4 regions of the Sporosarcina sp. GTC18466 genome follow, and region 3 is predicted to be linked to each of the others. Evidence: riboswitches for the same ligand, from Rfam matches in the RefSeq annotation. Region 3 holds a riboswitch; each other region holds the start of a gene.
What was found. A riboswitch is a leader RNA that binds a small molecule or an ion and turns the genes downstream of it on or off. The one in region 3 is predicted to bind S-adenosylmethionine.
Positions count from the first base shown of each region.

Region 1: another riboswitch for S-adenosylmethionine. It lies ahead of ACZ5FK_RS15400 (methionine ABC transporter ATP-binding protein); the one in region 3 lies ahead of ACZ5FK_RS10915 (bifunctional homocysteine S-methyltransferase/methylenetetrahydrofolate reductase).
Region 2: another riboswitch for S-adenosylmethionine. It lies ahead of ACZ5FK_RS08835 (O-acetylhomoserine aminocarboxypropyltransferase/cysteine synthase family protein); the one in region 3 lies ahead of ACZ5FK_RS10915 (bifunctional homocysteine S-methyltransferase/methylenetetrahydrofolate reductase).
Region 4: another riboswitch for S-adenosylmethionine. It lies ahead of metK (methionine adenosyltransferase); the one in region 3 lies ahead of ACZ5FK_RS10915 (bifunctional homocysteine S-methyltransferase/methylenetetrahydrofolate reductase).

Region 1 is NZ_AP044037.1:3,069,342-3,077,185, reverse strand. It holds gene ACZ5FK_RS15410 (MetQ/NlpA family ABC transporter substrate-binding protein) at 1-161, opposite strand, end outside; gene ACZ5FK_RS15405 (methionine ABC transporter permease) at 213-878, opposite strand; gene ACZ5FK_RS15400 (methionine ABC transporter ATP-binding protein) at 871-1,890, opposite strand; SAM riboswitch class I at 2,008-2,112, opposite strand; gene ACZ5FK_RS15395 (thioredoxin family protein) at 2,171-2,470, opposite strand; gene ACZ5FK_RS15390 (toprim domain-containing protein) at 2,815-3,156, opposite strand; gene gcvH (glycine cleavage system protein GcvH) at 3,221-3,604, opposite strand; gene ACZ5FK_RS15380 (arsenate reductase family protein) at 3,679-4,038, opposite strand; gene ACZ5FK_RS15375 (acyl-CoA dehydrogenase family protein) at 4,114-5,901, opposite strand; gene ACZ5FK_RS15370 (acetyl-CoA C-acetyltransferase) at 5,931-7,106, opposite strand; gene ACZ5FK_RS15365 (3-hydroxyacyl-CoA dehydrogenase/enoyl-CoA hydratase family protein) at 7,161-7,844, opposite strand, start outside.
Region 2 is NZ_AP044037.1:1,828,753-1,836,596, reverse strand. It holds gene ACZ5FK_RS08845 (YeiH family protein) at 1-651, shown strand, start outside; gene ACZ5FK_RS08840 (IS1182 family transposase) at 860-2,848, shown strand; SAM riboswitch class I at 2,855-2,969, shown strand; gene ACZ5FK_RS08835 (O-acetylhomoserine aminocarboxypropyltransferase/cysteine synthase family protein) at 3,104-4,405, shown strand; gene ACZ5FK_RS08830 (homoserine dehydrogenase) at 5,318-6,304, shown strand; gene ACZ5FK_RS08825 (glycine betaine uptake BCCT transporter) at 6,355-7,844, opposite strand, start outside.
Region 3 is NZ_AP044037.1:2,232,860-2,240,703, forward strand. It holds gene metH (methionine synthase) at 1-1,121, opposite strand, end outside; gene ACZ5FK_RS10915 (bifunctional homocysteine S-methyltransferase/methylenetetrahydrofolate reductase) at 1,102-2,961, opposite strand; SAM riboswitch class I at 3,073-3,176, opposite strand; gene ACZ5FK_RS10920 (histidine kinase) at 3,303-3,488, shown strand; gene ACZ5FK_RS10925 (biotin transporter BioY) at 4,116-4,715, shown strand; gene bioB (biotin synthase BioB) at 4,712-5,716, shown strand; gene ACZ5FK_RS10935 (GNAT family N-acetyltransferase) at 5,774-6,352, opposite strand; gene ACZ5FK_RS10940 (CtsR family transcriptional regulator) at 6,646-7,119, shown strand; gene ACZ5FK_RS10945 (UvrB/UvrC motif-containing protein) at 7,148-7,702, shown strand; gene ACZ5FK_RS10950 (protein arginine kinase) at 7,689-7,844, shown strand, end outside.
Region 4 is NZ_AP044037.1:3,153,084-3,160,927, forward strand. It holds gene pckA (phosphoenolpyruvate carboxykinase (ATP)) at 1-918, opposite strand, end outside; SAM riboswitch class I at 1,091-1,202, shown strand; gene metK (methionine adenosyltransferase) at 1,444-2,592, shown strand; gene ACZ5FK_RS15895 (gamma carbonic anhydrase) at 2,866-3,378, opposite strand; gene ACZ5FK_RS15900 (alpha/beta hydrolase) at 3,502-4,290, shown strand; gene ACZ5FK_RS15905 (histidine phosphatase family protein) at 4,311-4,898, shown strand; gene ACZ5FK_RS15910 (cupin domain-containing protein) at 4,934-5,401, shown strand; gene lepB (signal peptidase I) at 5,470-5,997, shown strand; gene ACZ5FK_RS15920 (hypothetical protein) at 6,057-6,239, shown strand; gene ACZ5FK_RS15925 (ATP-dependent helicase) at 6,339-7,844, shown strand, end outside.

The DNA.
Region 1 (7,844 bases), 840 kb from region 3:
TCAAGAAGCGGCGCCGCCTCTTTCAGGATGAATGAATGCGGTGTATTGGATGCGCCGATGACGATCGTCTTATCGTCCGCGTTCTCCTTGTCTTTTGATCCGCACGCAGCAAGCGCCAGCACTAGTAATGCGGTGAGAAATGCGAGTGTCAGTTTTTTCATGTGTCTCTCTCCTTTGGTGTTTGTTTTTATTCAAAAGGGCTGTGCCCGATTTTATCGTTTGTCCAGTTTCTTCACTGCCGTATCCCCGATGAACTGGAGGATGAACACGATGATGAGGACGATGACGGTCGCGACGAAGGTCACATCGCCGCGGTTGCGCTGGAATCCGTCCAGATAGGCGAGATTCCCTAACCCCCCTGCACCGATGACGCCCGCCATCGCCGTGTAGCCAACGAGGGCGATCGCCGTGACGGTGATGCCGGAGATGAGTGCGGGCATTGATTCAGGAAGAAGCACTTTGAAGATGATGGTCCGCGTCTTCGCACCCATTGAACGGGCCGCTTCGATGACTCCCTTATCGATTTCCTGCAAGGCGATGAGCACCATGCGGCCGTAAAACGGCGCCGCCCCGACGATCAAGGCGGGCAGTGCTGCATCCGGCCCGATGACTTTGCCGATGAGCAATTTCGTCAGCGGGAACAGCAGGATGATCAGGATCAGGAACGGGATCGACCGGAAGACGTTGACAAGCGCGCCGGTCACCGCGTTAACGATCCGGTTGGCCCACAGCTGGCCGCTGCTCGTCAAGAACAGAACGAGGCCGAGAAGGATGCCAATGACGAGCGTGAAGACGGTCGAAATGGCAGTCATATAGACCGTTTCCGCTGTCGCTTCCCACATCTTCGTCCAGTCGACGTTCGGGAACAACTCACTCATGGCCGATCACCTCCGCTTGTACGCCTTCCTCTTTCAAAAATCGGATCGCTTCCGGCACGGCATCCCCTGTGAACTGCAGCAGAAGCGTACCGTACGCGCCGCCCTGCGTATGCGAGATATTCCCCTGGACAATATTGACGTCGATTCCGTATTTGCGGATGACGCTGGAGAGCACCGGCTGCTCGGTCTTTTCGCCGATGAACACAAGCTTGACGAGTGTGCCCCCCGGGATCTCCTCCCGGATATGGCTCAATGTCTGCTCCGCGCCAGCGCTCTCGGTCACCTGGGAGATGAACCGCTTCGTGATGGCCGCTTTCGGATGCTGGAAGACATTCAAAACGCGTCCCGCTTCGACGACTTTGCCCGCCTCCATGACTGCGACCTGATGGCAGATTTTCCGGATGACATGCATCTCATGCGTGATCATGACAATCGTCAGTCCGAGCCGCTCATTGATATCCGTCAAGAGGTCCAGGATCTGATCGGTCGTTTCCGGATCCAGCGCGGATGTCGCTTCGTCACATAACAGCATGTCCGGCTCATTCGCCAGCGCCCGGGCAATCCCGACCCGCTGCTTCTGGCCCCCCGACAGCTCAGACGGATAGGCGTCTTCCCTGCCGCGCAAGCCGACAAGATCGATCAGCTCGTCCACCCGGCGCTCCCTCTCCTTGCGAGGCATGCCTGCGATCTCGAGCGGAAAAGCGATATTCGCTTTCACCGTCCGCGACCACAGCAAGTTGAAATGCTGGAAGATCATACTCACTTTCTGCCGGACCTCCCGCAGCTCCTTCGCCGTGATGGAGGCGATCTCCTTGCCCGCAATCTGGATGGATCCGCTCGTCGGCTGCTCCAGCCCATTCAATAACCGGATCAGCGTACTCTTTCCGGCACCGCTGTATCCGATGATGCCATAAATCTCGCCCGGCTGGATGGCAAGCGAAACGCCATCGACCGCCAGGGTACTCGAGTTTTGTTTGCCATACCGCTTCGTAACGTCCGTTAACCGGATCATGCCGTTCACCTCTCTCATTGTTGTCGATTCTAGTAGTCGCTCTTCGCGGCAAAATAAAAAGCCTTTCCGCAGACAAGCAGAAAGGCAATACGCATCACAAATATACGTGTTTCCGATCTCTCATCTTCCAAAGCAAACGCTTTGCGTGATTTGGCACCATTTCACTTCCGTGACGGTTGCCGGGCTTCATAGGGCACTTCCCTCCACCTCTCTCAATAAGAGCGACATATTCAGTTATCGGTTGATTGGTAACAGTTATACCATGCTTTCATTTCGGGTGTCAACTTAATTTTTCAAGCAAGTACGGCACCGACTGGAATGCATAAATCTTCTTCGCCAGCTCCCCGTCCTTCTGGATCAGCAGGCACGGCACGCTCTCGATCTCATAATCGGCCGCCACGCTCTCCACAAAGTTCAAATCCGCTTTGCCGATCTTCAGCTCCGGTTTCATCGCCGTCACGACCTCCAGCATTTTAGAAGCCACCTGGCATGTCCCGCACAGCGGCGTATACAAATAATAGGCGATGTCCGGATGAACAGACCGCATCTCCTCCCACTGCTCCCGCGTCCACTGCTCCACGTCACGTCCTCCTCTGTCTGTCAAATGTGTTTTTTAGTATAGCAGTTCAGCGGGCAAACATGAAATGAACCGGCGGGGTGGAACGGTATGAACGGTTTAGCAGGGCGGGCGACCGATTAGACGCCGGAACGATCGGTTTATGTCCCGTGAACGCCTATTTACCAGTCCGAACGCCCGTTTACAGACCTCGAACGCCTATTTGCCAGTCCGAACGCCCGTTTACAGACCTCGAACGCCTATTTACCAGCCCGAACGCCCGTTTACAGACCTCGAACGCCTATTTACCAACTGGAACGCCCATTTTCGGCCGGCGGACGCCTATTTCCGTTATCAGCCAACCCCCATCAATAAAGCAAATCCGTCCGGACCGCAAACCCCTCCGCCATCAAAATGATGGCGAGGGCACGGTACGGGGTCGTTTCAACTTGGCGGTAGGCGCGTTCGGTGTGGAGGTGGATCGCTTCGGGCCAGGTGCGTGTGAAGAGCGCCCGCAGTTCGTCGCCGGAGTCGTCGGCGTCGACGAAGACGTAGATATCGTGCTGTTCGTAGGGGGCGATGAGTTCTTCCAGTTTGTACGGGCTGACGGTGCCGTTTGTGCAGACGATGTCTACGGGTTCCGCCAGCACGGATAGCAGCCGTTTGCGGTCGGAACCGCCTTCCACAAAGATCACTCTGCTGTCGTCCATATGCCTTGCTCCTCTCCGGCGCCATAAGAAAAAAGCGCCGGAATGTCCGACGCCTTCATCTCAATTACTCGCCAACTGTCATTTTGTCGTAGTCTTCCGCAGACATGAGCGCTTCAAGCTCGGATTCGTCGGATGCTTCGACGACGACCATCCAAGCGCCTTCATACGGAGATTCGTTCACAAGTTCCGGGCTGTCTTCGAGGTCTTCGTTGACTTCGACGACTTTACCACTGATCGGTGCGTATAGTTCGGAAACCGTCTTGACGGATTCCACGCTGCCGAATGGCTCATCCGCTTTCAGTTCGTCTCCCACTTGTGGAAGTTCGACGAATACGATGTCGCCAAGTTCAGATTGTGCGAAGTGTGTGATGCCGATGCGGTACTTGCCGCTTTCGTCCTTCACCCATTCGTGTTCTTCAGAATAACGTAGATTTGTAGGTGTGCTCATCCCATAACCCTCCATATAGATACATGTTTTCTTCTCTTCAATTTTGACATATCTTCTGCGTAAAGACAAGGAAGTTAATCGCGTGACCATGTCTCTTCATAGGCGTCTTCACGGAAGCCGACGGTCGCCCGCGCGCCGTCTGTCGCGATCGGCCGCTTGATGAGCATGCCGTCTGATACAAGCAGGCGGATCTTCTCCTCTTCCGTCATGCCCGGCAGTTTGTCCTTCAATCCGAGCTCCCTGTATTTCATGCCGCTCGTGTTGAAAAACTTCTTCAGGTCAAGTCCCGACTGGCGGACCAGTTCTTTCAGCTCCTCTTCGGATGGCGGATTCTCGGCGATGTTGATGTCGTTCACGCCGATCCCTTTCTCCTCGAACCATTTCTTCGCTTTCCGGCATGAGCCGCATTTCGGATAGCCATATAGTGTAATCATCACTGATGCACCCCGTTTTTCTTTTCAGTATAGCAGAAAATCGTCCAGGCAAGAAGTCCTGCCTGGACGTGATGATCAGACTACGTATTTTTCCGCTTCGATCAACTTGACGGACGCTTCGCGTTTTTTCGCGATGATATTGTACGGGTTCGAGCGTGTCAGCTTACGAAGCGCGGACAGCATCATGCGCTGGTTATCGCCTTCAACGGACGCAAGAAGGGTTTCCTTCGCATCCTTCTCGATCGCTTCGAATGCTTCCTGGCAGAAGATTTCTGTGTAGAGGATCTTCTGCTTTTCTTTCTCTTCGCCGTTCTTCGCGACCGCTTTTTCCGTACGGAGCAATGCGGATTCCATTGCGAAGATGTTGTTTGCGATGTTCGCAATGTTCACGAGGACTTCCTGCTCTTGCTCGAGCTTCGTTCCGAAACGCTGCGCCGCCATGCCAGCAGCGAGAAGGCCGATCTTCTTCGCGTTTTTCACGAGCATCTTCTCTTGCGCAAGCGCCTTATCTTCGACTTCCTCCGGCATCATCATGAGCAATTCCTCTTGCAGGCCTTGCGCCTGCTCAAGAAGCGGCAATTCGCCTTTCAGCGCCTTCTTCATGAATGTGCCTGGCACGATCATGCGGTTGATTTCGTTTGTGCCTTCGAAGATCCGGTTGATACGGGAATCACGGTAGATGCGCTCCACTTCATATTCCTGCATGAAGCCGTATCCGCCGTGCAATTGGACCGCTTCATCCACGATATAATCCAGGACTTCCGAGCCGACGACTTTGTTGATGGAGCATTCGATCGCATATTCCGCGATGGACGCCGCAACCGCTTTTCCGTCTTTCTGCTCTTCCGGCGTCATCTGGCTATTGCGCTCTTCGAAATAGCCGACTGTGCGGTAAATCAAGCTTTCTGTCGCATACAATTTCGAAGCCATCGTCGCGATTTTTTCCTTTGTCAAATTAAAGGATGAGATCGGCGTGTTGAACTGCTTCCGCTGGTTCGTATAGCTGATTGCCAGTTCAAGTGCACGCTTCGAGCCGCCGATCGTGCCGACGCCCAGCTTATAGCGTCCGATGTTCAGGATGTTGAAAGCGATGATATGGCCGCGGCCGATTTCGCCCAGCAGGTTCTCGACCGGAACTTCCGCGTCTTCGAGGATCAATGTCCGAGTCGAAGACGATTTGATGCCCATCTTCTTCTCTTCCGCTCCGACCGAAACGCCCGGGAAGTCGCGCTCCACGATGAATGCGGAGAACTTGTCGCCGTCGATTTTTGCATATACCACGAATACATCAGCAAATCCTGCGTTCGTGATCCACTGCTTCTCCCCGTTCAAAATATAGTGAGTGCCAGCTTCATTCAATTTTGCCGTCGTCTTCGCGCCAAGCGCATCCGAACCGGAACCCGGCTCAGTGAGCGCATACGCGGAGATCTTGTCGCCCGATACGGAGTTCGGCAAGTACTTTTTCTTCTGCTCTTCATTGCCGAACAGGACGATTGGAAGCGTTCCGATGCCGACGTGCGCGCCGTGCGTGATCGAGAAGCCGCCAGCGACGGACATCTTCTCAGCAATCAATGCGGACGAGATCTTATCAAGGCCGAGGCCGTCGTATTCCTCCGGCACATCTGCTCCGAGAAGGCCGAGGTCGCCTGCCGATTTCAAAAGGCGGACCGAGTTTTCGAATTCATGGTTCTCCAGTTTGTCGATGACCGGGAGCACTTCGTTTTTCACGTAGTCCTCTGTCGTTTTCGCGATCATTTTCTGCTCGTCTGTGAAATCCTCCGGCGTGAATACGCGCTCCGGCTCGATATCTTCGATCAGAAAGGCGCCGCCGCGGATCAAATCATTCGTTTTCGTTTCTGTCATTTCATGTTCCTCCTTTTATCTCAAAAGAATTACAGTAATTCGAATACGCCTGCTGCGCCCATGCCGCCGCCGATGCACATAGTAACGACGCCGAACTGCTTGTTCTGTCTGCGCAGCTCGTTCATGAGGCGGAGTGTCAATACGGAACCTGTCGCGCCGAGCGGGTGGCCGAGCGCAATCGCGCCGCCGTTGACATTCACTTTATCCATGTCAAGGCCGAGGTGGCGGATGACCTGGATCGACTGGGAGGCGAATGCTTCGTTGAGCTCCCACAGATCGATATCGTCAATCGACAGACCTGCCAGTTTCAGCGCTTTCGGCACCGCTTCGATCGGCCCGATCCCCATCACTTCAGGGGGCACGCCGCCGACCGCGAACGACCGGAATTTCATGAGCGGCTTCAGCCCTTGCGCTTCCGCCTTCTCCCTGTCCATCAGCAGGACGGATGCCGCGCCGTCCGATGTCTGCGAGGCGTTCCCTGCCGTCACGCTTCCTTTCACATTGAACGCCGGGCGCAGTTTCGCGAGCACTTCCATGGAGGTGCCTTTCCGGACGCCTTCATCCATTTCGAATAAAAACGACTTCTCCTGCAGCTTGCCGCTGTCATCGACATAGCGCTTCGTCACTTCGACAGGCACGATTTCGTCGACAAATTTCCCTTCCGCGATCGCTTTTGCCGCCCGTTCGTGTGACTGCACGGCGAATGCATCCTGGTCTTCCCGGCTGACGCCGTACTTCTCTGCGACCTGCTCCGCGGTATGCCCCATTCCCATATAGTACTGGGGTGCCGTTTCCGCGAGTTTGTAGTTCGGCCGGATCGTATTGCCCATCATCGGCACCATACTCATCGACTCGACGCCGCCCGCAAGGATCGCGTCCGAGTGGCCTAACATGATCCGCTCCGCTCCGTATGCGATCGACTGCAAGCCCGATGAACAGAAACGGTTCACCGTGATCGCCGGCGTCGTATCCGGAAGTCCCGCAAGCGCGCCGATATTGCGCGCCACGTTCATCCCCTGCTCCGCTTCGGGCATTGCACAGCCCATGATCAAATCGTCGATCGGACCGTCATACCCGTCCGCCCGGCGTAATGTCTCTTGTATTGTCAAAGCTGCCATGTCATCAGGACGGACCGTACTCAGCGAGCCTTTGCCCGCTTTCCCGACCGGTGTCCTGCTGCCTGCAACTATCACTGCTTCATGCATTCGACTTCCTCCTTTTTGCTGAACGTCCCTCTTACGGACCCGTTTTCCTGCCAATCAATTCCGAAGCGGCTTCCCTTTGATGAGCATATGCTGCATCCGCTGCTGCGATTTCGGATTCGCCACCAGGCTGAGGAACGCTTCCCTCTCGAGATCCAGCATGTAATCCTCATCGACGAGCGTTCCGTACGGCACCTTGCCGCCGGACAGGACATACGCCAGTTTCTTCGCGATCAGGAGATCATGTTCGCTCGCATAGCCCGACAAATGCAAAGCTTCCGCGCCGAGCAGCATCGTCGCATAGCCCGAGTCGCCCGTGACCGGGATCTTCTCCTTCTTCGGCGGCGTGTAGCCCCCTTCGTAAAGCGCAAGAGCCGCCTGCTTCGCATCATACAGCTGGTGATCTGCATTCACGCTGATCCCGTCCGCGAAATCAAGGAAATTGTTCTCACGCGCCTCTTCCGCAGAAGTGGACACTTTCGCCATCGCAATCGTTTCAAACACTTTATTCGCTATATATTGGTAATCCACATGGACATCATTCGGAAGCCCTTTCAAATGCTTCGAATACAGGTTGACGTTGCCGCCGCCGCCCGGAATGAGGCCGACACCGACTTCGACGAGTCCCATATACGTCTCCATCGTCGCCTGGATATGCGCAGCCGGAAGACACACTTCCGCCCCGCCGCCAAGCGTCATCTGGAACGGTGCCGCGACGACCGGTTTGCGGCTGTATTTGAT
Region 2 (7,844 bases), 400 kb from region 3:
GATGAAAACATCTCCCTTCTGCTAGGCGTCGGGACAGGTGTCTGCGGGGCGGCGGCCATTGCTGCTGTCGCGCCGATTTTGAAGACGAAGGACGAGGACACGGCAATCGGCGTCGGGATTATTGCCATGATGGGGACCGTTTTTGCGATCGGTTACACATTGCTGCGCCCGATCTTGCCGCTCATCCCGACGGATTACGGCATCTGGTCGGGCATGAGCCTGCATGAGCTTGCGCACGTCGCCATCGCGGCGGAACCGGCAGGAGAAGATGCGCTTGCCATCGCCTTGCTCGCTAAACTCGGCCGGGTCTTCCTGCTTGTGCCGCTCTGTTTCATATTCATTTACTTCATGAAGCGGAAAAGCAAAGGGACGGCAGAAGGAGGGGAAAGCAAGGTCGAATTCCCTTGGTTCCTCCTTGGGTTCATCCTGCTCAGCGTGCTCGGCAGCTACGTTCTTGGCCATTCCATCCCGGTATCGGAAGGATTTACGACCGGTGTCAATACGCTGACAACATGGCTCTTGACCGCGGCCATGGTCGGCCTAGGCCTGAATGTCAGCCTGCGCGATCTTCGTGAACGCGCCATGAAGCCGCTTCTCGCCATGACGATTACGTCAATTGTCGTATCGGTGGTTGCATATTTTATTATCTGAATCAGAGAGGAGCTGTCCAGAAAGTCAGTGAAAACTGAGTTTCTGTGGCAGCCCTTTTCTTGTTGAAACGATTACCCGACGAGAGCTCTCCGAACCCGTTGCTTTCCGTTCCAGGCGGACGCGTTCCTGGGGGCGTGCGGTGAGCCTCCTCGTCGCTGCGCTCCTGCGGGGTCTCACCTGACACGCTGATCCCCAAGGAGTCGCCGCCTTGCACTCCAAGCAACTGGCGACCCGTGTAAAAGACTACAAAAAAATCGCCCTTTCTAGTAAGATGAAGTCACCACAACCCATCAAAGAAAGGACGATTCTTATGTGTAACCCGAAGATTACTTGTGATGAGTATACCACAAAACAACTCCACTTTTCCATTGAAGAGACAGAACCTATTTCCCCGCAATCAAGCGTACGTACACGGACGTTCAAACCCTACAATAACCGTCAGGCATTCGCCATCTTCGATGTCGAGGGACTTATTCCGGCACATCATGTCGCGCGAGTGGTCGATGAGATGATCGAATCCATCCCGGACGAGCAGCTTTTCGCCTATTACTCCGGTGGAGGGAGAAGCCCCTTCCACCCGAAGATGATGCTTAAGGTCATCCTCTACGCCTATTCCCAGAAAGTCTACTCCAGCCGCAAAATCGAGACGCTGATCCAGGAGAACCTGCCTGCCATGTGGCTGGCCGCCTGTCAGACACCCGACTTCCGTACACTCAATGAGTTTCGGAGTGTACGCATGGCCGCGATGATGGATGAGTTATTCGAGACGATGATCCTAAAGCTGATCGAGGAGAACTATATCACAATGGAGAACTATTTCCTGGACGGCACCAAGATGGAGGCCAATGCCAATAAGTATTCGTTCGTCTGGAAGAAGTCGACAGAGCGGTACGAAGGGAAACTGAAGGAGAAGATCCAGGAGACACTCGCGTCCATCCATGAAATCGCGCAGGCAGAGGGCATGGAACTTGGCGAATTCCCCAAGGAAGAAGCGAAACCGGAAGAGCTCCAGCAGCTGGCGGAAAGACTGGAGGAACAGGTGGACATCCTGACAGCGGAAATTGAGAAGACAGAGTCGGTCCCCGATCGCAAAGCGCTTCGCAGTCGACGCAGTCTCCTACGGAAGCCGGCCAAACTGATCCGGGAAGATTTCCTGCCGCGTCTACAGAAGTATGCCCGTCATCATGACCTCTTCGGTGATCGCAACAGCTTCTCGACAACGGACCCGGACGCCACGTTCATGCGGATGAAAGAGGACCATATGAAGAACGGCCAGCTGAAGCCTGGCTATAATGTACAGATGGCGACCGAGAATCAGTTCATCGTGTTCTATACGATACATCAACGGCCGACCGATACCCGCTGTTTCGTCCCGCATCTTGAGAAACTTGCGGCATCCCGGCTTCCGATGCCGACACGTGTGGTGGCCGATGCCGGCTATGGCAGTGAAGAGAATTATCTATACGCCATCGGCGAGGAGAAGGAATCCCGTTTCGACTTCCTGATCCCCTATTCCACGTATCTGAAGGAGCAGACGCGGAAGTACAAAAAAGACATCAAGAATGCGAAGAACTGGACCTACGAGGAAGCGGCCGACCAGTTCATCTGTCCGCAGGGACGCCGTGTCCCCTTCAAGAAATACCAGGACAGGAAGAATGCATCCGGCCTTGTGCAGAGCTATAAGATCTATGAATGTGAAGATTGTGCCGACTGTCCTCTTAAAGCGCAGTGTACAAAAGCGAAAGGCAACCGGCAGGTCCATTGGAATCCAATCTACGAAGAAATGAAAGCGAAAGCCAAGACAGCCCTTGAATGTGAGACGAACAAAGACATCTACGCCAAACGGAAAGTGGAGGTCGAAAGTGTGTTCGGTCATATCAAGGGCAATCGGTCGTTCCGCGGATTTCTCTTGCGAGGCCTCGAGAAGGTCAACGCGGAATTCGGGATCGTGGCACTGGCCCACAACTTCCTGAAAGTGGCTGGCATCCGCCAGCCGCTTTCAGGAGGACCGGATGGAAAACCAAAAACAGGTGGAGAAAAACGATTCGTTTTTCTCCACCTGTTTTATTTTAGGGACTTATTGGACAGCCCCTTTTTTTCTCCATTCATCCGAACGTTCAGAAAGATTTTTGTTTTTCCTCTTGACTTTCAAAATATGAGTCTCTATACTGTTCAACAAGATGAAAAACTGAATTAACCCATACTCTTATCAAGAGCGGCGGAGGGACTAGGCCCTGTGATGCCCGGCAACCGGCAAGTGACAAACTTGCAAAGGTGCTACTTCCTACAGAACGTGCGAACGGTCTGAAAGATAAGGGGAGGAATACGCGTAAGCATACCCCTCTTCCTTAGCGAAAGGGGTATTTTTTATTCCAATTAACCCCTGAACGCCTCCGCACAGCAAGCCTGCTGCCTTTTTCATCTGACTACTACATTTTTGGAGGTCATTCACATGTCAAACAACCCACTCAAACCCGAAACACTACTTCTTCACGGCGGCCAGCAGCCGGATCCTGTCACAGGTTCCCGCGCAGTGCCGATCCACCGCACTACATCCTTCGTGTTCCGCGATACGGAGCATGCGCAGAATCTCTTCGCGCTTGCCGAGGCGGGCAACATTTATACGCGCATCACCAATCCAACTGTCGCTGTGTTCGAAGAGCGGATTGCCCTGCTGGAAGGCGGGACGGCTGCTGTCGCGTTGTCATCCGGCATGGCGGCGATTGCATTTTCCATTTTGAATATCGCAGGAGCGGGCGATGAAATTGTTGCTGCCAGCAATCTATACGGCGGCACATACAATCTGTTTGCGGTGACGCTGCCGCGTTATGGCATCACGGTGAAGTTCGTCGATGCTACGGACCCTGAAAATTTCCGGGCAGCGATCACGGATAAGACGAAGGCGCTGTTCGCCGAAACGATCGGAAATCCGAGCCTCCATGTCCTTGATATTGAAGCGGTCGCGAAGGTGGCCCATGAGAATGGCATCCCGTTCCTCATCGACAGCACATTCGCTTCCCCATACGGAGCGAACCCGATTGAGCACGGTGCGGACGTCGTCATCCATTCCGCGACAAAGTGGATCGGAGGGCACGGGACAACGATTGGCGGTGTCGTCGTCGATGCCGGCAAATTCGACTGGACGCAAGGGAAATTCCCGGGCTTCACAGAGCCGGATGAAACGTACCACGGACTTCGTTATGGCATCGATACGGCAAACGCCGCGTTCGCCACAAAGCTCCGCGTACAGTTGCTGCGCGATTTCGGCCCTTGCCTCGATCCGGACAGCGCGTTCAACTTCCTGCAAGGCCTGGAAACACTTCATCTCCGTGTAACGCGGCACAACGAGAATGCGCAGAAAGTGGCGGAGTTCCTGCGTGACCATCCGGCCGTCGACTGGGTGACATATGCAGGATTCGAAGACCATCCATCAGCCGCTAATGCGAATAAATACTTGAAAAACGGGTCAGGCTCCATCATCGTCTTCGGCATCAAAGGCGGACGGGAAGCAGGCCGCAAGGTAATTGACAACGTGAAGATCTGGTCACATGTGGCAAACGTCGGCGACGCGAAATCGCTCATCATCCACCCGGCTTCGACAACCCACCAGCAATTGTCTGCCGAGGATTTGAAGAACTCTGGCGTCTCGGAAGAGCTCATCCGCTTGTCCATCGGCCTCGAGTCTGCTGACGACATCATCGAAGACTTGAAGCAGGCGATTGAAAAAGCAGTGCCTGTTGCTGCAGGAAAGTAAATTCTTTTGTTGGCAGGAAGTCCGGACGGATGGATGAGGCCTCATTCGGCAATCGGGCTATCTCATTCGATAGCCATCCGACCGGGTTCATCGATTCAGAGTTGATTAATGTTTGGAATAGGTGTTCTTAGTTGTAAGTAATGGATTGATCGGCCGGCTAAATGAATTGATAGGCTGGTAAAATGGATTGTTCGGCAGGTTAAATGGTTCGAACAGCCGGTTAAATGAATCGCTCGCCGGGTTAAATGAATCGATCTGCCGGCAAAATGGTTCGCTCACCCGGTTAAACGGTCGCTCATCTGCGATTACAAGGATGCGAGACTAGCGGGATGCGGCGGAAAACAGTTTCATCGTCCGAAACGGGCGCTCGAAGGTGGTAAATAGGCGTTCATCAGCCGAAACGGGCGCTCGAAGGTGGTAAATAGGCGTTCATCAGTCGAAACAGGCGCTCGCGAGTGGTAAATAGGCGTTCATCAGCCGAAACAGGCGCTCGCGGGTGGTAAATAGGCATTCATCATCCGAAACAGGCGCTCGCGGGTGGTAAATAGGCATTCATCATCCGAAACAGGCGCTCGCGGGTGGTAAATAGGCGTTCATCATCCGAAACGGGCGCTCGCAGGTGGTAAATAGGCGTTCATCATCCGAAACAGGCGCTCGCGGGTGATAAATAGGCGTTCATCAGTCGAAACGGGCGCTCGCGGGTGGTAAATAGGCGTTCATCAGCCGAAACAGGCGCTCGCGGGTGGTAAATAGGCGTTCATTATCCGAAACGGGCGCTCGCGGGCGAGAAATAGGCGTTCATTATCCAAAACGGGCGCAACCAAATAATCAACAGGAATATGCAAGCATCCGGCCGTCTCATTCGACTGCCGGTTGCTTCGTTGCTGGCAGTATGAGGAAAGGAGTGGTGGTATGCCGTCCATCAAGGTGGCGCTGCTGGGCTTCGGCACAGTTGGAGAGGGCGTTTATCGAATATTGCAGGAGAAGCGGGAGCAGATCCGTGCGCATACCGGATATACGATTGAGGTCGATGCCATTTTGGTGAAGGATGTGGCGAAGAAGCGAAAGGCGGCGTCTGGGGTCCTCGTGACGGATTCAATTGACGAGATCCTCGCGAGACCCGGCATCGAGGCTGTTTTCGAGGCAATTGTCGGCGAGGAACCGGCGTATACGTATGTATCTCAAGCGATTGAAGCCGGGTGTCATGTCATTACTGCGAATAAAACGATGTTTGCGAAACACGGCCCAGCCCTGTTGAAGCATGCCGAATTCCGGGATTTGACGGTCGGATATGAGGCGACTGTCGCGGGCGGGGTGCCGATCATCCGGACAATCCGCAATTTGCTGGCGGGCGATCGGGTGCGCCGGATCCAGGGCATCGTGAATGGGACGTCGAACTTCATTTTGACGAAGATGCGGGAGGATGGCATTCCGTTCCATGGAGCTCTTAAGGAAGCGCAGGCGCTAGGTTATGCGGAGGAGGACCCGGCGGACGACGTGAGCGGGATGGATGCGTTCCGGAAAGCCATGATCCTCAGTTCCCTTGCGTTTGGCCGGCAGCCGGAATGGGAGCGCGTCCAGGCAGCCGGCGTGGACCACATTAGCATCGAGGATATTGTGGAAGCGAGGGAAAGCGGCTTGCGGTATCGGCATATCGCGGATATTTGGACGGATGATGATGGGAAGCCGCATGCCGAGGTCGGCCCTGTCCTCCTCGGTCCCGATCATCCGCTCTACAGCATCGATGGCGTCGATAATGCGATCATCACGGAAACCGAGTATCTTGGCGCTCTGACGCTCGTGGGACCGGGTGCCGGCATGTACCCGACCGGGAATGCGATGGTCAGCGACTTGCTGCATGCCATCCGGATCAAAGAAGGGGCCGCGGTACTGGCATAATCAATCATACGAAAAGGCATTGCACGGATGACCGGTGCAATGCCTTTTTCTTATTGTTTCTTTGGTTTGGTAATCGGAGTTTCGTTGTTCAGCGCCTTGAGAAGCGATATGACCATCAGCAGCATGACGAACGAGAACGGCAAGGCCGCGATGATGATCGTATTCTGCAACGCATCCAGGCCGCCGACTGACAGCAGGATCAAGGCGATGGTCGACTGGATGACACCCCAGACAATCTTGACGTTGTTCGCTGGTGTCAGGGAGCCGTATGTCGACTGCATGCCGAGTACGAATGTCGCAGAGTCGGCACTCGTGACGAAGAACGAAGCGATCAGGACAATGGCGATCACCGAGATGATGAATGACAATGGCATCTGGTGGAACATCTCAAAGACGACAAGTTCTGTTTTGGCGCTTGCGATATCTGCCACGCCGTTTCGCTGCATGTCGATCGCAGTCGTCCCGAATGTCGAGAACCAGAACGCACAGAGCAGTGTCGGCGCAAGCAGCACACCGACCATGAACTCACGGATGGTACGGCCTTTCGAGACCCGCGCGATGAACATGCTGACAAATGGCGCCCAGGAAATCCACCAGGCCCAGTAGAAGATCGTCCAGCCATCGAGCCACTCCCGGTTGCCTTCGTTAAGCGGCGCCGTGCCGAAGCTCATCTGGATGATATTGGCCAGGTAGCCGCCGATCGAATCCGTGAACATGTTCATGATCAGGAGCGTAGGCCCTAAGATGACGACGAACGCAAGAAGCAAAACAGCCAGGATCAGATTGGTATTGGATAGATACTTGATGCCTTTGCTTAGCCCTGACCAAGCCGACATGATGAAGAGGACGGTGACTACTGCAATGATGTAAAACTGCGATAGTGTTCCGATCTTCAAGCCGAATAGATAATTCAGCCCCGCATTAATTTGAACAGCACCGAAGCCGAGAGTAGTGGCGACGCCGAACGCAGTTGCAAAGACAGCAAGGACGTCGACGAGAATACCCCACGGACCATCCATCTTCTTGCCAAAAATCGGCTTCAATGTTGCTGAAATTAAACCCGGTGCATCTTTTCGGAATTGGAAATAAGCAAGTGACAGTGCGACGATTCCATACATCGCCCAAACATGAAGACCCCAGTGGAAGAATGACTCACGCATCGCTTCCTTAAAGGCAGCAGCTGTATTCGGATCCTTCGTCGCTGGCATGACCGCATAGTGCCACAGCGGCTCCGCAGCACCGTAGAATACGAGCCCGATCCCCATTCCAGCTGAAAACAGCATGGCGATCCAAGTGACAGTAGAAAAGGCTGGCCGGTCGGTATCCTTGCCGAGCCGGATCTTTCCGAACGGGCTGAAGATCAAGAAGATGCTCAGCAGCAACAATACAGACATCAGCAGCATGTAATACCAGCCAAACGACGATGCAACAAAGTTCTTGATGTTTGTCGTGACTGCCTCGAAACTATCCGACGCAAGTACTCCGTAGCCGACTGCTACGATAATGAGCGCAATCGTGATGTAAAAGACACTAGAAATTT
Region 3 (7,844 bases):
CCGCCTTTCACCTGGGCGCGGGCGATCTCCGCAGCCTCCTCGAACTTCTCCTCAACGATGAGCCGCTTGAATTTCCGGGAACCGATGACATTGGTCCGTTCCCCGATCAATAGCGGCCGCATGGATGGGTCGTAGACGAGCGGTTCGATGCCGGATACGACATGCGGATGGCCTTCCTCCGGTTTCGGGCGGGGAGGGAGGCCGCCGACCGCTTTCCGGATGGCGCGGATATGGGCGGGGGTCGTGCCGCAGCATCCGCCGATCATGTTCAGCCAGCCTCTTTCTGCGAATCCTTTCAGCTTCTGTGACAGGGATTCGGGTGATTCATGGTAATGCCCTTCCTCATCCGGCAGGCCGGCATTCGGATAGCAGGTGACATAGCTTGTCGCGAGGTCCGAAAGCGAGCGCAGATGATCGGTCATGAATTCCGGGCCTGTCGCACAATTAAGGCCGACCGAAAGGGGATTGATGTGCTCGATGGAGACATAGAATGCTTCGATGCTCTGGCCGGCAAGGGTGGTGCCCATCGGTTCAATTGTTCCGGAGATCATGACAGGCAGTTCGATGCCCGTCTCTTCGAAGGCCCGCCGGATGCCGATTGTCCCTGCTTTGACATTCAGCATATCCTGGCTCGTCTCCATGAGCAGGAGGTCAGCGCCCCCTTCGATGAGCGCTTTCGCCTGCACATAAAAGTCTTCCGAGAGTGCGTCGAATGTGATGCCGCCTGTGACAGACAATGTCTTCGTCGTAGGTCCGATTGCACCGGCCACGAAGCGGGGACGCTCAGGCGTTGAGAATTCTGCTGCGCACTCTTTCGCGAGCTCGACCGCTTTTTTATTGATGGCGTGGGCATGCTCCCCAAGGCCGAATTCGTTCAGGACAAGCGGAGTGCCGCCGAATGTATTTGTGCTGATGATGTCAGCGCCTGCTTCAAGATACTCCGAATGGATCTTTTTCAAGATGTCGGGCCGCAGGATATTCAGGTATTCATTGCAGCCTTCATAGTCCTCTCCGCCAAAATCCTCCGCGGACAGGTTTTCGGCTTGCAGCATCGTCCCCATCGCTCCGTCAAGAATCAGGATGCGCTTCTCCAGTTGTTGTTCAATAAGATGTTTCGGCATGGACCAAACCCCTCTCCTTCTGTGCATCAAGTTCGTTTATATGATCTATCAATTCTAGTGACATATCATAGCGGAGAAACGGCGTGATGATATAGATGCCGTTGAACAGGCTTGCCGCCGTATCGATCAGTTCCTTCGCTATCGCAATACCCTCAGCTGTCGCCTTCTGACGGTCTTCGCCGCAAGCTCGCATCCTCTCCAGTACATCATCTGACAGCTTGATGCCCGGCACTTCGTGGTGCAAGAATTCGGCATTGCGGATATTCGTCAGCGGCATGATGCCGAGGAAGATCGGTGTCTCCAGATGTTTTGTCGCTTCGTGGATCTCAATGATTTTTTCCTTTGTATAGACAGGCTGCGTGATGAAATAATCAGCGCCGCACTCGATTTTCTTCTCGAGCCGCTTCACGGCACGATCCAGCACCCGGACATTCGGGTTGAAAGCAGCTGCTACTGAGAAGTTCGCTTTCTTGCGGAGCGGTTTCCCCGAGAAGGAAATCCCTTCATTCAATTGTTTGATCAGCTGCAGCAGCTCCATGCTCGATACATCATAGACGCTTGTCGCACCCGGGAAATCGCCGACTTTAGTCGGGTCCCCTGTCACCGCAAGGATATCGTGGATGCCGAGCGCATCCAGTCCCATGAGATGCGATTGCAGGCCGATCAGGTTATGGTCGCGGCACGTGATATGGACGAGCGGCCGGATGTCGTTCTCGAGTTTCAAGATCGACCCCATCGCCATGTTGCTGATCCGCGGGGAAGCGAGGGAATTGTCCGCCATTGTGACGGCGTCGACTCCTGCAGCATACAGCTGTTTCGCTCCTTCGATATAGGGGGCTGTCTCCAGGTGGCGAGGTGTATCCAGCTCGACAATCACCGTCCGCTTGGTTTTCGCCTTCTCGTGAAGCGGTTCATGGCTCGCAGGCTCCGCTTCCCGGATGATGATCGGCTTCTTCGGTCTCGCGGTCTTCTTTGTGACCGGCGCAAGACCAGCCAGATGTTTCTTGGCGGCAGCGATATGATTCGGCGTCGTGCCGCAACAGCCGCCGATGAGCCGGACGCCTTCATTCCGCAACAGGACAGCGGCCCGCCCGAAATAATCCGTCTCCGACACATAGACGATCCGTCCGTCTTCCACGTCAAGCAGACTCGCATTCGGCGCAGCGGACAGGAAAGCGCGCTCCGGCAATGTGACCGTCTCGAACGCCTGGATCGTATGATAAGGGCCGAGGCGGCAGTTGACACCGACGACATCCGCCCCGATCGCTTCCAGTTCATGGAGCGCGTCATTCAGCTGCAACCCTTGCTGCAGCACGCCGGGCTCTTCCATGGATACTTGGGCGATGATCGGCAGGTCTGTCAATCCGCGCAACTCCTTTACAACAGCGGATAACTCATTAAAATCATAATACGTCTCAAGCAACAGGCCATCCGGTTGTCCGGAAAGGAGGGGGTCTGCCTGCTCCCTGACGATACGGAGCACATCTTCTATTGACAGGTCGCTGCGCCGGACGCCACGCAGCCCGCCGATCGTGCCGAGTACGTACTGCCCGCCTGGCGCGGCCGCTTCTTTGGCGATCTGGACGGCCGCTTCGTTGAATGCTTTCACCTGATCTTCAAGGCCATAGCGGGCGAGCTTATGGCGGTTTGCGCTATATGTATTTGTCTGGATGATATCTGCACCCGCCGCAATATAATCGGAATGGATCTTGGCGATCGTCTCCGGCTTTGTCACATTCAGTTCTTCATAACAAAAATCAATGCCGTTGGAATAGAGGAGGGTCCCCATCGCTCCGTCAGCCGTCAATATATTCGTCTTCAATTTTTCTAGCAACTTCATCCCATCGCACCCTTTCATGTTATATCAGCCGGCGGCAGTGAGAAGGTTGGAAAAATAAAAAAAGCCTTCATTGAAAAAAGAAGGCTTTTACATGCGTGGAATGAACGCTCCTTCTCATCTGCCGGACAGCTTGCCCGCTGGAATTAGCACCTGACCACGTATGGCTGGTTGCTGAAGCGTCATCGGGCCAGTCCCTCGGCTTCTCTTGATAAGAATCATTATTAGGTTTTTCGAAATATTTAACACATCATAACGTGGATTCCCCATGGCGTCAACCCTCGTTTGCACAAAAGGGCGGATATGATACACTTGCGGTAGGACAAACATGGAAGGTGAACGGCTTGCGAATATTCAAATACTCGGTTCCGATCGCGATCATCGTAGGATGGATCGCCTGGTTCATGCTCGGCAATAACTTTCAGGAAGTCCCAAAGGAGCACCGTCTCTGGATCGTGCTAGGGGCGGGCCTGCTCAGCGGGATCCTCGCTTATTTCCTCTTTCCGAAAAGCGAGGAACGAAAAAAATAGAAGAAGTGGCGCACTGGCTTTCCGCTAGTGCGTCTTTTTATAGTGGGCATGAGTGCGTGCCCCCAATTATGCTCGTGAACGCCCGTTTAGCCATGTCGAACGCCTGATTCGGCCCAGGAACGCCCGTTTAGCCATGTCGAACGCCTGATTCGGCCCAGGACCGCCCGTTTAGCCATGCCGAACGCCTGATTCGGCCCAGGAACGCCCGTTTAGCCATGTCGAACGCCCGATTCGGCCCAGGAACGCCCGTTTAGCCATGTCGAACGCCCGATTCGGCCCAGGACCGCCCATTTAGCCATGTCGAACGCCCGAATCCGTCCAGGAACGCCCGTTTAGCCATGTCGAACGCCCGATTCGGCCCAGGAACGCCCATTTAGCCATGTCGAACGCCCGAATCCGTCCATGAACGCCCATTTAGCCATGTCGAACGCCCGATTCCGCCCAGGAACGCCCGTTTAGCCATGCCATGCGCCCGAATCCCAAATAACCTGCCAGGCCTTCCTCCAGCCAACGCCAACAGCCTTTCATTTGTGTTAACCTAAAATAAAATAAGGTTGACACAATACCTCGTAATCTTATATTCTAAAAATGGAATACATATTTGGAAATGGAAATGGGGTTATTTGTATGACGACTGCTACAGTAAAGCAAAAGGGGAGTATGAGTGCGCTGAGCCTGGTGTATTGCGCCATGTTCGCTTCACTCATGATGATCGGTGCCAATATTACATCGTTCGTGCCGTTTTTAGTGGTCGGCGGGGTGCCGATCACCTTGCAGACATTCTTCGCCGTTCTTGCGGGATTGCTGCTCGGCAGCCGGCTTGGGGCGGTTGCCATGACGGTCTATATGGCTGTCGGCCTGGCGGGTGCACCTGTATTTGCGAAATTCTCGGGTGGGTTTGGCCAGCTCCTCAGTCCGACATTCGGGTTTGTCGTTTCCTTCATTATCGTCGCCTATATAGTAGGGAAGATTGTTGAGAAGAACAGCAGCTTGAAATCCTATATTGCAGCTGCGATTTTGGGGACGGTCATCAACTACCTGATCGGCACGAACTGGATGTATTATGCCTATAAGTTATGGGCTGCTGCACCCCCGGTATTTACGTACAAGATTGCATGGGCCTGGATGGTGCCTCCGCTGCCGAAAGATTTCCTCCTGGCCATACTGGCTGGAATCTTTGGCTACAGGATGTCTAAAGTGCTCAAGATCAAGAGGGCGCTGCGATGAATTATGAAGCACTCGCTGATCGTGTATTGCAAGGACATGAGTTGACCGGCGCGGAGGCGCTGTCCATATTGGAGTCGCCGGATGAGGATCTGCTTCCTCTTCTCCACGCTGCTTATAAGATTCGGAAACATTACTTTGGCAATAAAGTAAAACTCAACATGATCATTAATACAAAATCCGGCCTTTGTCCGGAAAACTGCGGATATTGCGCACAATCGATCGTCTCAAAAGCACCCATCGAGAAGTATGCGATGATGAAACAGGAAGAGATTGTCGCGGGAGCGGAACGGGCTGCAGCTGCTAGCGCGGGAACATATTGCATCGTCGCAAGCGGCAGGGGGCCGGTGAACCGGGAACTCGATATCGTCGTTGAATCCGTTAAGGAGATCAAAGAGAAGCATCCTCAAATGACGGTTTGCGCATGTCTCGGCATCTTGAAGCCGGGCCAGGCGGAACGTCTCAAAGAAGCGGGCGTCGACCGGTACAATCATAACCTCAACACATCTGCCGCCCACCATAGCAGCATTACGACTTCTCACACGTATGAGGACCGTGTTAGTACGGTTGAATCTGCAAAGACCGCAGGCATCTCGCCTTGTTCGGGAGTCATCATCGGCATGCGTGAAACGAGAGAGGACGTCATCGATATGGCACGCAGCCTCCGCGTGCTGGACGCGGACTCCATACCGGTCAACTTCCTGCATGCGGTCGACGGCACGCCGCTCGAAGGCACGGATGAGCTGACACCCCTTTACTGCTTGAAAGTGCTCAGCCTTTTCCGGTTCATCAATCCATCCAAGGAGATCCGGATTTCGGGCGGACGGGAAGTGAACCTGCGCTCGCTCCAGCCGCTTGGCCTATATCCTGCGAATTCCATCTTTGTCGGTGATTATTTGACGACAGCGGGCCAGGAAGGTGACAACGATCTTCAAATGCTCAAAGACCTCGGTTTCGAAGTCGACCTGCTTCCACTTCAAAAAGAGGCTGCCAGTATTTCTTGAATAATTCCTGCCAACCAAAAAGCACGCAGCCGGCTTCTCGCCGCGCGTGCTTTTTCGTCATACCCGGTATGGTTCCAAGATGTTCTCCTTCCCGTCCGTCAAAAAGTTGAACACTTTATCTGAAGGGTCGTATGGTTCTCCGTAAAATGCTTCATCCTTGTACGTATGGATATCTTCGTACGTCTGTTTCATCGCTTCGTAAACACTTTTCTCATCCGCATCTTTCGGGGACCAATACAGGATCTCGAGGTCATTGTGCTCGCCTGTCGCGATTGAACGGCGGCGATATCCGATGCGGGAAGCGTGGTGGAAATGTTCCCTTGCGTAAAAACGCAGGCGCTTCATCGTATCGGTATCCTCATAATCAACCGGTTCCACTTCGAGGATGATCGGCTTCCCTTTCTTTTTCAATGACATCAGCAACTTCTTTCCCAGTCCTGCGCCGCGTGATTCGGCGGAGACAAAAAGGTAATCAATGAAAATGAAAGATTCCATCTCAACATACATTAGAACGTGATGAGGTCCTTCTTCTTTTATATAGACATTCTTCTTATCTTTCAGCAGCGCGTCCATATGTTCTTTTGACTTCATTTCTTCAATCGGGAAGTACTCACTCAGCTTCTTGTACCAGTTCATGTTGGTAAATCTCCTCCACAGTCGCTATGTACCTGGAGCTTTTTGTTTAAAGAGGGGCCAGTCGTGTGTATAGCATAGGTGTCAATGCTTTGGGGGAAGGACCCTAAATAAGAGGAAAAAAGAGGTCAGAAAAAAATCCTCAGCTTACTGTATACCCGTTCTCACCATATGCAAACATTTTTCCGGATAGTAGGCAAATTCATTGCGAAAATCAAATGGAATCATGTAATATAAAGTCAAAGATAGTCAAAGTCAATTGACATTCACACTTCGAAAGGGAAGGAGTGAAAAACATGCGGAACATTTCGGACATAATTGAAGGGTATTTAAAAATGATTATCGAAAAGGGAGATAACGGCGTCATTGAGATCAAGCGGAGTGAAATCGCGGAGAAGTTCCAATGCGTTCCCTCGCAGATCAATTATGTCATTAATACCCGTTTCACACTGGAACGCGGCTATGCGGTTGAATCGAAACGGGGAGGGGGCGGATATATCCGAATCTACAGGGTGCAGACCAATTCGCATAAAGAATTGATCGAACATATCGTAGAGGGAATCCGTGAGGGCGCCACCTATACAATGGCTGAAGATGTCATATACAGATTGCTGCAAGAAGAAGCGGTCTCTGAGCGCGAAGCGAAAATCATCCTGGCCGCTGTTGACAGGACGACACTCCATTACCCGATTCCTGAACGCGATCATATCAGGGCCCGCATATTACGGGCGATGCTCTTGACGCTTCTGTACGAACAACAGGACGACTAGTGAAACTTACGAATTTGAGGTGGCCTATATGTTATGTGAAATCTGCAATGAAAGACCGGCTTCTGTCATCTTCACACAAGAGACGATGCACGGGGCGACGGAACGCCATCTGTGCGAGAGATGTGCATTCCAATCGCAGATGTCCCACTATGGATCGGGTGAGGAGCCATTATCGATCCAGCAATTTCTATCAAATTGGCTGAGCGGAACAGAAGCCATGCAAGTGCAGCAGGCAAGAGAATCATTCCCTGAAGGGCCGAAATGCCCAGAGTGCGGCCTGACGTTCCGGAAATTTCTTGATGTCGGCAAATTTGGATGCCCGACCTGTTATGAAACATTCCGGGAACGGCTTCCTAGACTGTTTGTCAAACTTCACAATGGGCACTCGGTCCATAAAGGGAAAGTTCCCGTTTCCTTCAATGAGCAGTACGCCCTCAAAAAGCGTGTGGAAGAAATTCGCAGAAAGATGCAGGATGCGATCGCTGAGGAACGATTCGAGGAAGCCGCTGCTCTGCGTGATGAAGCGAATGAGCTGAAACGGATGCTGGCGGAAGGAGGAGGCTCAGGCAATGTCGATCGATAAGTTCATGAAAAATGCGGTGACAGGCTGGATGACTTCCCATGGTGAGCATTCGGATATCGTCATGTCGACAAGGGTCAGACTTGCTCGCAACCTTCGGGGGCATCGGTTCCCGATCGCCGCTACAGACGAAGATGCGAAAGAA
Region 4 (7,844 bases), 920 kb from region 3:
CACACGTGTCTCTTCATCCAACACTACATTTTCCAGCACTGCGCCAAAACGGATCGCTCCGTAGATTTCCGGTTCCTTTTCAGGGGACAGGTTGATACATTTTGCATAGCAGCCGCCTTCGATGTTGAAGACGCCGTTATCCGACCAGCCATGCTCGTCATCACCGATCAGCTTGCGCTGTGCGTCTGCGGAAAGTGTCGTTTTGCCTGTTCCGGAAAGACCGAAGAACAAGGCGACATCTCCTTCTTCTCCTACGTTTGCGGAGCAGTGCATCGGCATGATGCCGCGCTCAGGGAGCAAGAAGTTCATAACGGAGAAGATCGATTTCTTCATCTCGCCTGCATATTCAGTTCCGCCGATCAGAACGATGCGGCGTTCAAAGGAAACGAGGACGAACGCTTCCGAATTAGTGCCGTCGACTTCTGGGTCCGCTTTGAATGTTGGTGCCGCCAGGATTGTGAACTGTGCCTCATGTGTCTTCAGTTCCTCTTCTGTTGGACGGATGAAAAGCTGATGGACAAAGAGGTTTTGCCAAGCGAACTCATTGATTACTTGCAAAGAGAGCTGGGAATCCTTATCCGCACCTGCATATCCTTTGAAAACGAACAATTCGTCTTTGGAGTTGAGATGGTCGATAACTTTTTTGTATAATGAGTCGAAGATATCGGATGAAATCGGTTGGTTCACCTTTCCCCAGTCGATCTTATCTTTCGTTGTGACTTCCTCGACGATGAACTTATCTTTAGGGGAACGGCCAGTATACTTTCCAGTGCGGGCTCTAAGTGCGCCGTCTGCCGATAATTCCGCTTCTCCGCGAGCTGTCGCTTTTTCGACAAGTTCAGGAACTGAAGGCTGGATCGTCACGTTCGGCCCTGCGAGAAGTTCCTTGAGTCCGTTTTCGATCTTCGCTGATATCATATTGTACGTACCGTCCTTTACATAGTAGTCCCACATTGTGGGTTTCTTATTTTCTCGATTAGTATAACACATTTAGAATAATAATCTACACTAATTAAAAACTCAAGCGATTTCAATCGAAATGATTTGACAAAAAGCTCGTTTTTTCGTAGCATTGATAAATGAACGGATACTCTTATCCCGAGCTGGTGGAGGGACAGGCCCTACGAAACCCGGCAACCTGCGCGCTTTTGACGCGAAAAGGTGCCAACCTGGAGCAAGGCGCATGCCTTGGACGATAAGAGTGAAAGGTGCTGCTTTGAAATGATGCCTTTCCTCATGTATGCATTACGTGAGAGAAGGGCTTTTTATATTGTCAGACCCTTATTCCTTGTATATGTTGACATCGACTCTCTCTGGGAGCGGATTAAACTGGGACAAATAGAGTACCGTATCAATATGAGCAAGTTGTTTAAGGAGGAAATTACATTGACGAACCGCCGACTATTCACATCGGAATCGGTAACAGAGGGACACCCGGACAAAATGTGTGACCAGATTTCGGATGCCATCCTGGATGCCATTTTAGAAGAAGACCCGAATGCGCGTGTCGCATGCGAAACGACCATCACGACAGGACTTGTCCTCGTGATCGGGGAGATTACGACAACGACCTACGTCGATATCCCGAAAGTCGTAAGAGATACAGTGAAGGAGATCGGGTATACGCGTGCGAAGTTCGGCTTCGACTGGGAAACTTCGTCCGTCCTCACTTCGATCGACGAGCAGTCTCCGGATATCGCTGCAGGAGTGAACCAGGCGCTTGAAGCGAGGGAAGGGCTGATGTCCGATCAGGAACTTGAAGCGATCGGCGCGGGAGACCAGGGGCTTATGTTCGGGTACGCATGCGATGAGACGCCTGAGCTGATGCCTTTGCCGATCAGCCTTGCGCACAAATTATCCCGCCGCCTTGCGGAAGTGCGCAAAGAGGAGATCCTTCCGTACTTGCGCCCAGACGGCAAGACGCAAGTAACAATCGAGTATGATGAAAATAACAACCCTCTTCGCGTTGATACAATCGTCATCTCGACGCAGCACCACCCTGACACGACACTTGAGGAGATCAAGCGTGACATGAAAGAATATGTCATCGACGCAGTGGTCCCGGCTGACTTGCTGGACGCTCAGACAAAGTACTTCATCAACCCGTCAGGCCGCTTCGTCATCGGCGGGCCGCAGGGTGATGCTGGCTTGACCGGGCGCAAGATCATCGTCGATACGTACGGCGGATACGCACGGCACGGCGGCGGCGCCTTCTCCGGGAAGGATGCGACGAAAGTGGACCGTTCCGCATCGTACGCAGCCCGCTACGTGGCGAAAAACATCGTAGCCTCCGGTTTGGCGAAACGCTGTGAAGTGCAGCTCGCTTATGCCATCGGCGTTGCCCAGCCTGTTTCCATTTCTGTCGATACATTCGGAACAGGCAAAATCGAGGAAAGCAAATTGGTCGATCTCGTGCGTGAGCTATTCGATCTGCGTCCTGCCGGCATCATCAAGATGCTCGATCTTCGCCGTCCGATCTACAAGCAGACAGCGGCATATGGCCACTTCGGCCGTACAGATGTCGAACTGCCATGGGAACAGACGGACAAAGCGGAAGCACTCCTGGAAAAGTCCGGACTTGCCGTCCGCTGAAATTGAATGGATGGAAAAGGAGCCTAAGCCCTTGGCGGCCGGCTCCTTTTTTGATTTGTCCGACCTGCTTTGGTATGGTAGAAAAGAAGTGAATTGTACATACAATGGGGGTATATAATCTGGTGGTCGATATGAATGTTTGGATCATGCTGGCAGTGGGCCTGATCGGCGCTGCGATTTTGTCGGCTATTCTATATCTGTTTGTCACGGAGAAGTGAGACAGGCAAAAAGGAAAGCTGAGCGGATTTCCGTCTCTGCTTTCCTTCATGGCCTTCACTTTTGCATCTCTTTATAGATGGCTCCTTTTTCGACATAACTGTCCACAATCCGTTTCATATCTTCCAGATCCGCTTCATTCAGCTCGCGGACGACTTTGGCAGGCGATCCAAGTGCCAGGCAGCCCGGCGGAATTTTTTTCCCGGGCGGAACAAGGCTTCCCGCTCCGATGAAAGCCCCCTCGCCGACTTCGGCGCCGTCCAGGATGATGGCTCCCATGCCGACAAGCGCCCCTTTACGGATCGTGCAGCTATGCAGCAGCGCTTTATGGCCGACTGTCACATCATCCTCGATCAAAAGCGTTTTACCGGGACTTTGGTGCAGGCAGCTGAGGTCTTGGATGCTGACCCTTTCGCCTATGATGGTCGGTGCGACATCCCCTCGAATAACGGTACCGAACCAGATGGAAGAGTGTGCGCCGATTGACACATCTCCTGTAACGGTCACATAATCGGCGATATAAGCGGTCGGATCGATTTTCGGTGTTTTATCTTTGTATGGATAAATCATGAACATCCCTCTTTCCAATAAAATCGTGTATAATCTACTATATCAAAGTTGCTTTTTTCATTGTATCAAAGTCGGATCGATTTAGGATGGATGAATGTCCGGCCGGAAGAGGGAGGGCATCATATGTGGAAATGGGAAGCGGAAGGACAGCCGAAAGCGGTTGTCATGATCATTCATAGCGCATATGAACATCACCGGAGATATGCGTGGCTCACCCAAAAGCTGCGAAATAGCGGTTTCCATGTCGTCACAGGCGATCTGCCGGGACATGGGGAAGGGACCGGGCGCCGCACCCATGATGAAGCGTTCGAAGCGTACCATAAACATATAAAGAGAATGGCGGAAGTCGCATTGCTCGATAACTTGCCGCTTTTCATCCTGGGCCACGGTCTGGGCGCGACTCTCGCAATCCAGCTGCTCAGCGGCGGCAAGGTGGAATGCGCAGGATGCATATTGAGCTCACCATGGCTCGCTTTGCGCCATCAGCCGCCGAAATACAAGGCGATGCTCACAAAACTGTCACCGTCCATGAAAGTGAATCATGGCATGGCGGCGGAGCTCCTTACGAGAAATTCGGAATTATATATAGAAGCGAACGAAGACCGTGATTATAGTTCAGCCGTGACGGCTGTGTGGTATCGCGACCTGCTTGCCCAGATGAAATCGATCACCATGCAGGAAAGGACGATACAAAACATTCCTGTCCTATTGCACGCAGGCGGCCGGGACAAGATCACATACATTGAGACGTCAAAGAAGTGGCTCCTCAAACAGGATCTCACTGAATTCCATTATAAAGAATGGAAACGGCTTTACCATGATTTGTATCAAGAGCCTGAGAGAGACGAAGTGTTTACCTATATCGAATCATTCATGGACAATGTGCTCCGCGGTCTTGGGTATGTAGTCTGAACAAAAAGGGTGGGAAATGCGTGACAACGATCGGATTTGTGCGCCATGGTGTGACGACATGGAACAAGGAAGGGCGAGTGCAGGGAAGCTCTGATATCCCGCTTGATGAAGAAGGCGTGCGAATGGCGGAATGCGTCGCCGGGCGCCTGGGACAAGAGCAGTGGGACGTAATTTTCACTAGTCCAATGAAACGGGCAAGGCAGACGGCTGAGCTCATCTCGAGGAAAATGCCCGGCATTCCCCTGATTGAAGATGAACGGCTGCGCGAGAATAGCGGCGGACAGATTGAAGGGACGACAGAAGCGGAACGCCTGGAGAGATGGGGCCCGTCGTGGCGGACACTGGACCTCGGAGGCGAAAAGGAAGCGGATGTCGTTGAGCGCGGACTGGCGTTCGTCAGGGAGATCGAGGAGCAATATGCAGGCAAAAAGGTGCTTGCCGTCAGCCACGGCGGGTTCATCAAGCGCCTGCTGATGCGGCTTGTGCCTGACCTGGACGTCAGCCATGGATTTGAAAACACATCCCTCTCCATCGTCCATTTGGAAGAGGGACAGTATCGTTGCAGCCTGTATAATTGTACGGTGCATCTGGAGGAGGGAAAGCTTTGATCAAGGACGCTAATTATTATATCCGGGAATTGAACATGAGCCCGCATCCGGAAGGCGGATACTATGTCAGCACCTATTCCTCAAGCGAGGACTTGGAAAGGGATGGACAGGCACGACGATTATACACGAGCATCTACTTTCTCCTGCAGCCAGGCGATATCTCTCATTTCCATCGCTTGAAATCGGACGAAGTATGGTATTACCATGCAGGAAGTCCGCTGACTGTGCATATGATTGATGAAAAGGGGACATATACTGAAGTGAAGCTCGGCCTTTCCGTTCATGAAGGAGAGCAGCCGCAAGCAGTAGTTGAGAGCGGCACCATCTTCGGTTCCTCCCTAGGCAATAACGATGAATTTGCCCTCGTCGGCTGCATGGTCGCTCCGGGATTCGATTTTAAAGACTTTGAGCTCTTCACCCAGGATGAACTTTTGGCAGCATATCCGGATCATCATGAAATTATTATGAAAATGGCATATAAACAATTACCTGAACAACTATGAAATGAAACTTTTCTTGCGTCCCTGATGTCTACTTACTGTGAACGAATACGAAACGGAGGAAACCCGTTGTGAAAAAAGAAACAAAAAATGAAATCATGTCGTGGATCAAGTCGTTAGCGATCGCGTTTATCATAGTGTTTATCGTCCGCCAATTCCTGTTTGCGCCAGTCGTCGTATCAGGACAATCCATGGAACCGACATTTGAATCGAATAACCGTGTCGTCGTTTCGAAAATCCACAAGCTCGATCATTTCGATCTCATTGTTTTCCACGCACCCGGCACGAAAGAGGATTACATCAAGCGGGTCATCGGATTGCCGGGAGATACAGTGAAAATGGAAGACGACCAGCTTTTCATTAATGGCAAAGCCTATGATGAGCCATATATCCAGCAAAACAAGGATAAAATCTTCAAAGACCAGAAACTGACAGAGGATTTCGAAGTGACCGTCCCTGAAGGCCAGCTGTTCGTCCTCGGTGATAACCGGCGGAACAGCACAGACAGCCGCATCATCGGCTGCATCGACAAGGACGCTGTCGTCGGCAAAGTGGAATTCCGCTTCTTTCCATTCAATTCCATCGGCATTCCAAAATGATTAATCCTTCTTCATCCGGGTATTCTTATATAGACTACCCATGAAGGAGTGATGGAATCATGGCAAACGGCAACAAGAACAAACAGCAGAACGGGAAAAAAGACGATGCGCCGAAAATGACGGGCACTGAGTTCTCGGATGAGCAGCGCCATAAGAACGAAGTCGCTTCCACTGCTTATATGGGAAGCAAAGATGAAAAGACCGATCTGAAGGATGACAAGTTGGAGTCCGGTGGATTTTAACATGTGATTGAGCCCCTGGCACTTGTGTGCGAGGGGTTTTTCCATGCCCCTGATTATGGTAAGGTGGTAGCAGTGCAGGCATAAAAGGAGAACGCATGTATGGAAGACTTTTTTGAACGAAAGAAACAGGAACTCGGAATCGAGCTGAATGATGTGCAGCGCCAGGCGGTTCTCAAGACGGAAGGCCCGCTGCTTTTGCTGGCGTGCCCCGGCTCAGGGAAAACAACGACCATGCTGATGCGCATCGGCTACTTACTGGAGGAAAAGGGAATAAAACCGCATCGTATCAAGGCGATTACGTTCAGCAAAGCGTCTGCCGCTGATATGGCAGAGCGTTTCAAACGCCTGTTTCCAGGGCAGCCGTCTATTGACTTTTCGACTATACATAGCCTTGCTTTTACGATCACCCGAATGTATTTGCAAAAGGAAGGCACTGCTTTTGAGTTGATTGAGGGAAGTAAGGGTGGCCCAGGTGCCATCACGAAAGCCGGTTTGCTGAAGCAGTTATACAAACGGGAAATGAAGGAAGACGCAACTGAAGATGAGCTTAGCAGCCTGACCACTTTCATCAGCTGTTTGAAAAACACGATGGTGCCCCTGAAAAAGTGGGAGACGGTGAAGGGGCCATTTGACAAGGCGGGAGCCATCGCTCTTCTATACGAGCAGGCGAAATCCAGAACTCCCGCACGCCTCCTCGTCGACTTCGACGACATGCTGACCATCGCCGAGCAGGCTTTGCGGACAGACGATGAATTGGCAGACCGTTTTCGAAGTCATTATGACTATATCTTGACCGATGAAAGCCAGGATACATCACTTGTCCAGCACCGGATTGTCGAGCATCTAGTCGCACACCATGGGAATCTATGCGTTGTCGCGGATGATGACCAATCCATTTATACGTGGCGCGGCGCAGCTCCCGATTATTTGCTGGATTTCAAAGACGTCTATCCGGATGCCTCCGTGCTGATGATGGAGCAAAACTACCGATCTTCGAAGGAAATCGTAGAAACAGCTTCCCGGTTTATCAAACGCAATCAAAAGCGGTATGTGAAAGAGATGAGAACGGTCAATCAAGAAGCCGGCCCGATTCTCGTCAAGCAATTTGACGGACCTAAGCAGCAGCTCGAGTATGTCACCTATGAAGTGCTTGATGAGCAAAACCTGAATGAAGTGGCAATCCTGTTCAGGAATAACGCCTCTTCCACTCTTTATGTCAATGAGCTGCATCGCAGAGGAATTCCGTTTTATATGAAAGATGCGGATGATCGGTTTTTTTCTCACTGGGTCGTGGAAGATATCCTCAATTTCATGCGGCTCAGCTTCAACACGGAACGGAAAGATATCTTTGTGAAGATCGCCATGAAAATGAATCTGTTCATTACTCGAGCCGCTTTGACGCATTATGGACATTCAGAGACGGCCGGAAATGTCTTTGACGGTTTCATCCGTTCGGCTTCCTTGAAACAAAGCCAGATGGATAAGCTGGAGCATTACAGGGAGACGTATAAGCGGATTCCGTCCATGCGACCCGCTCAAGTGATCCGCGTAATCCGGTACGAACTGGAGTATGAGGAAGCGCTTCGGAGCCGTGCTGACAAGTTC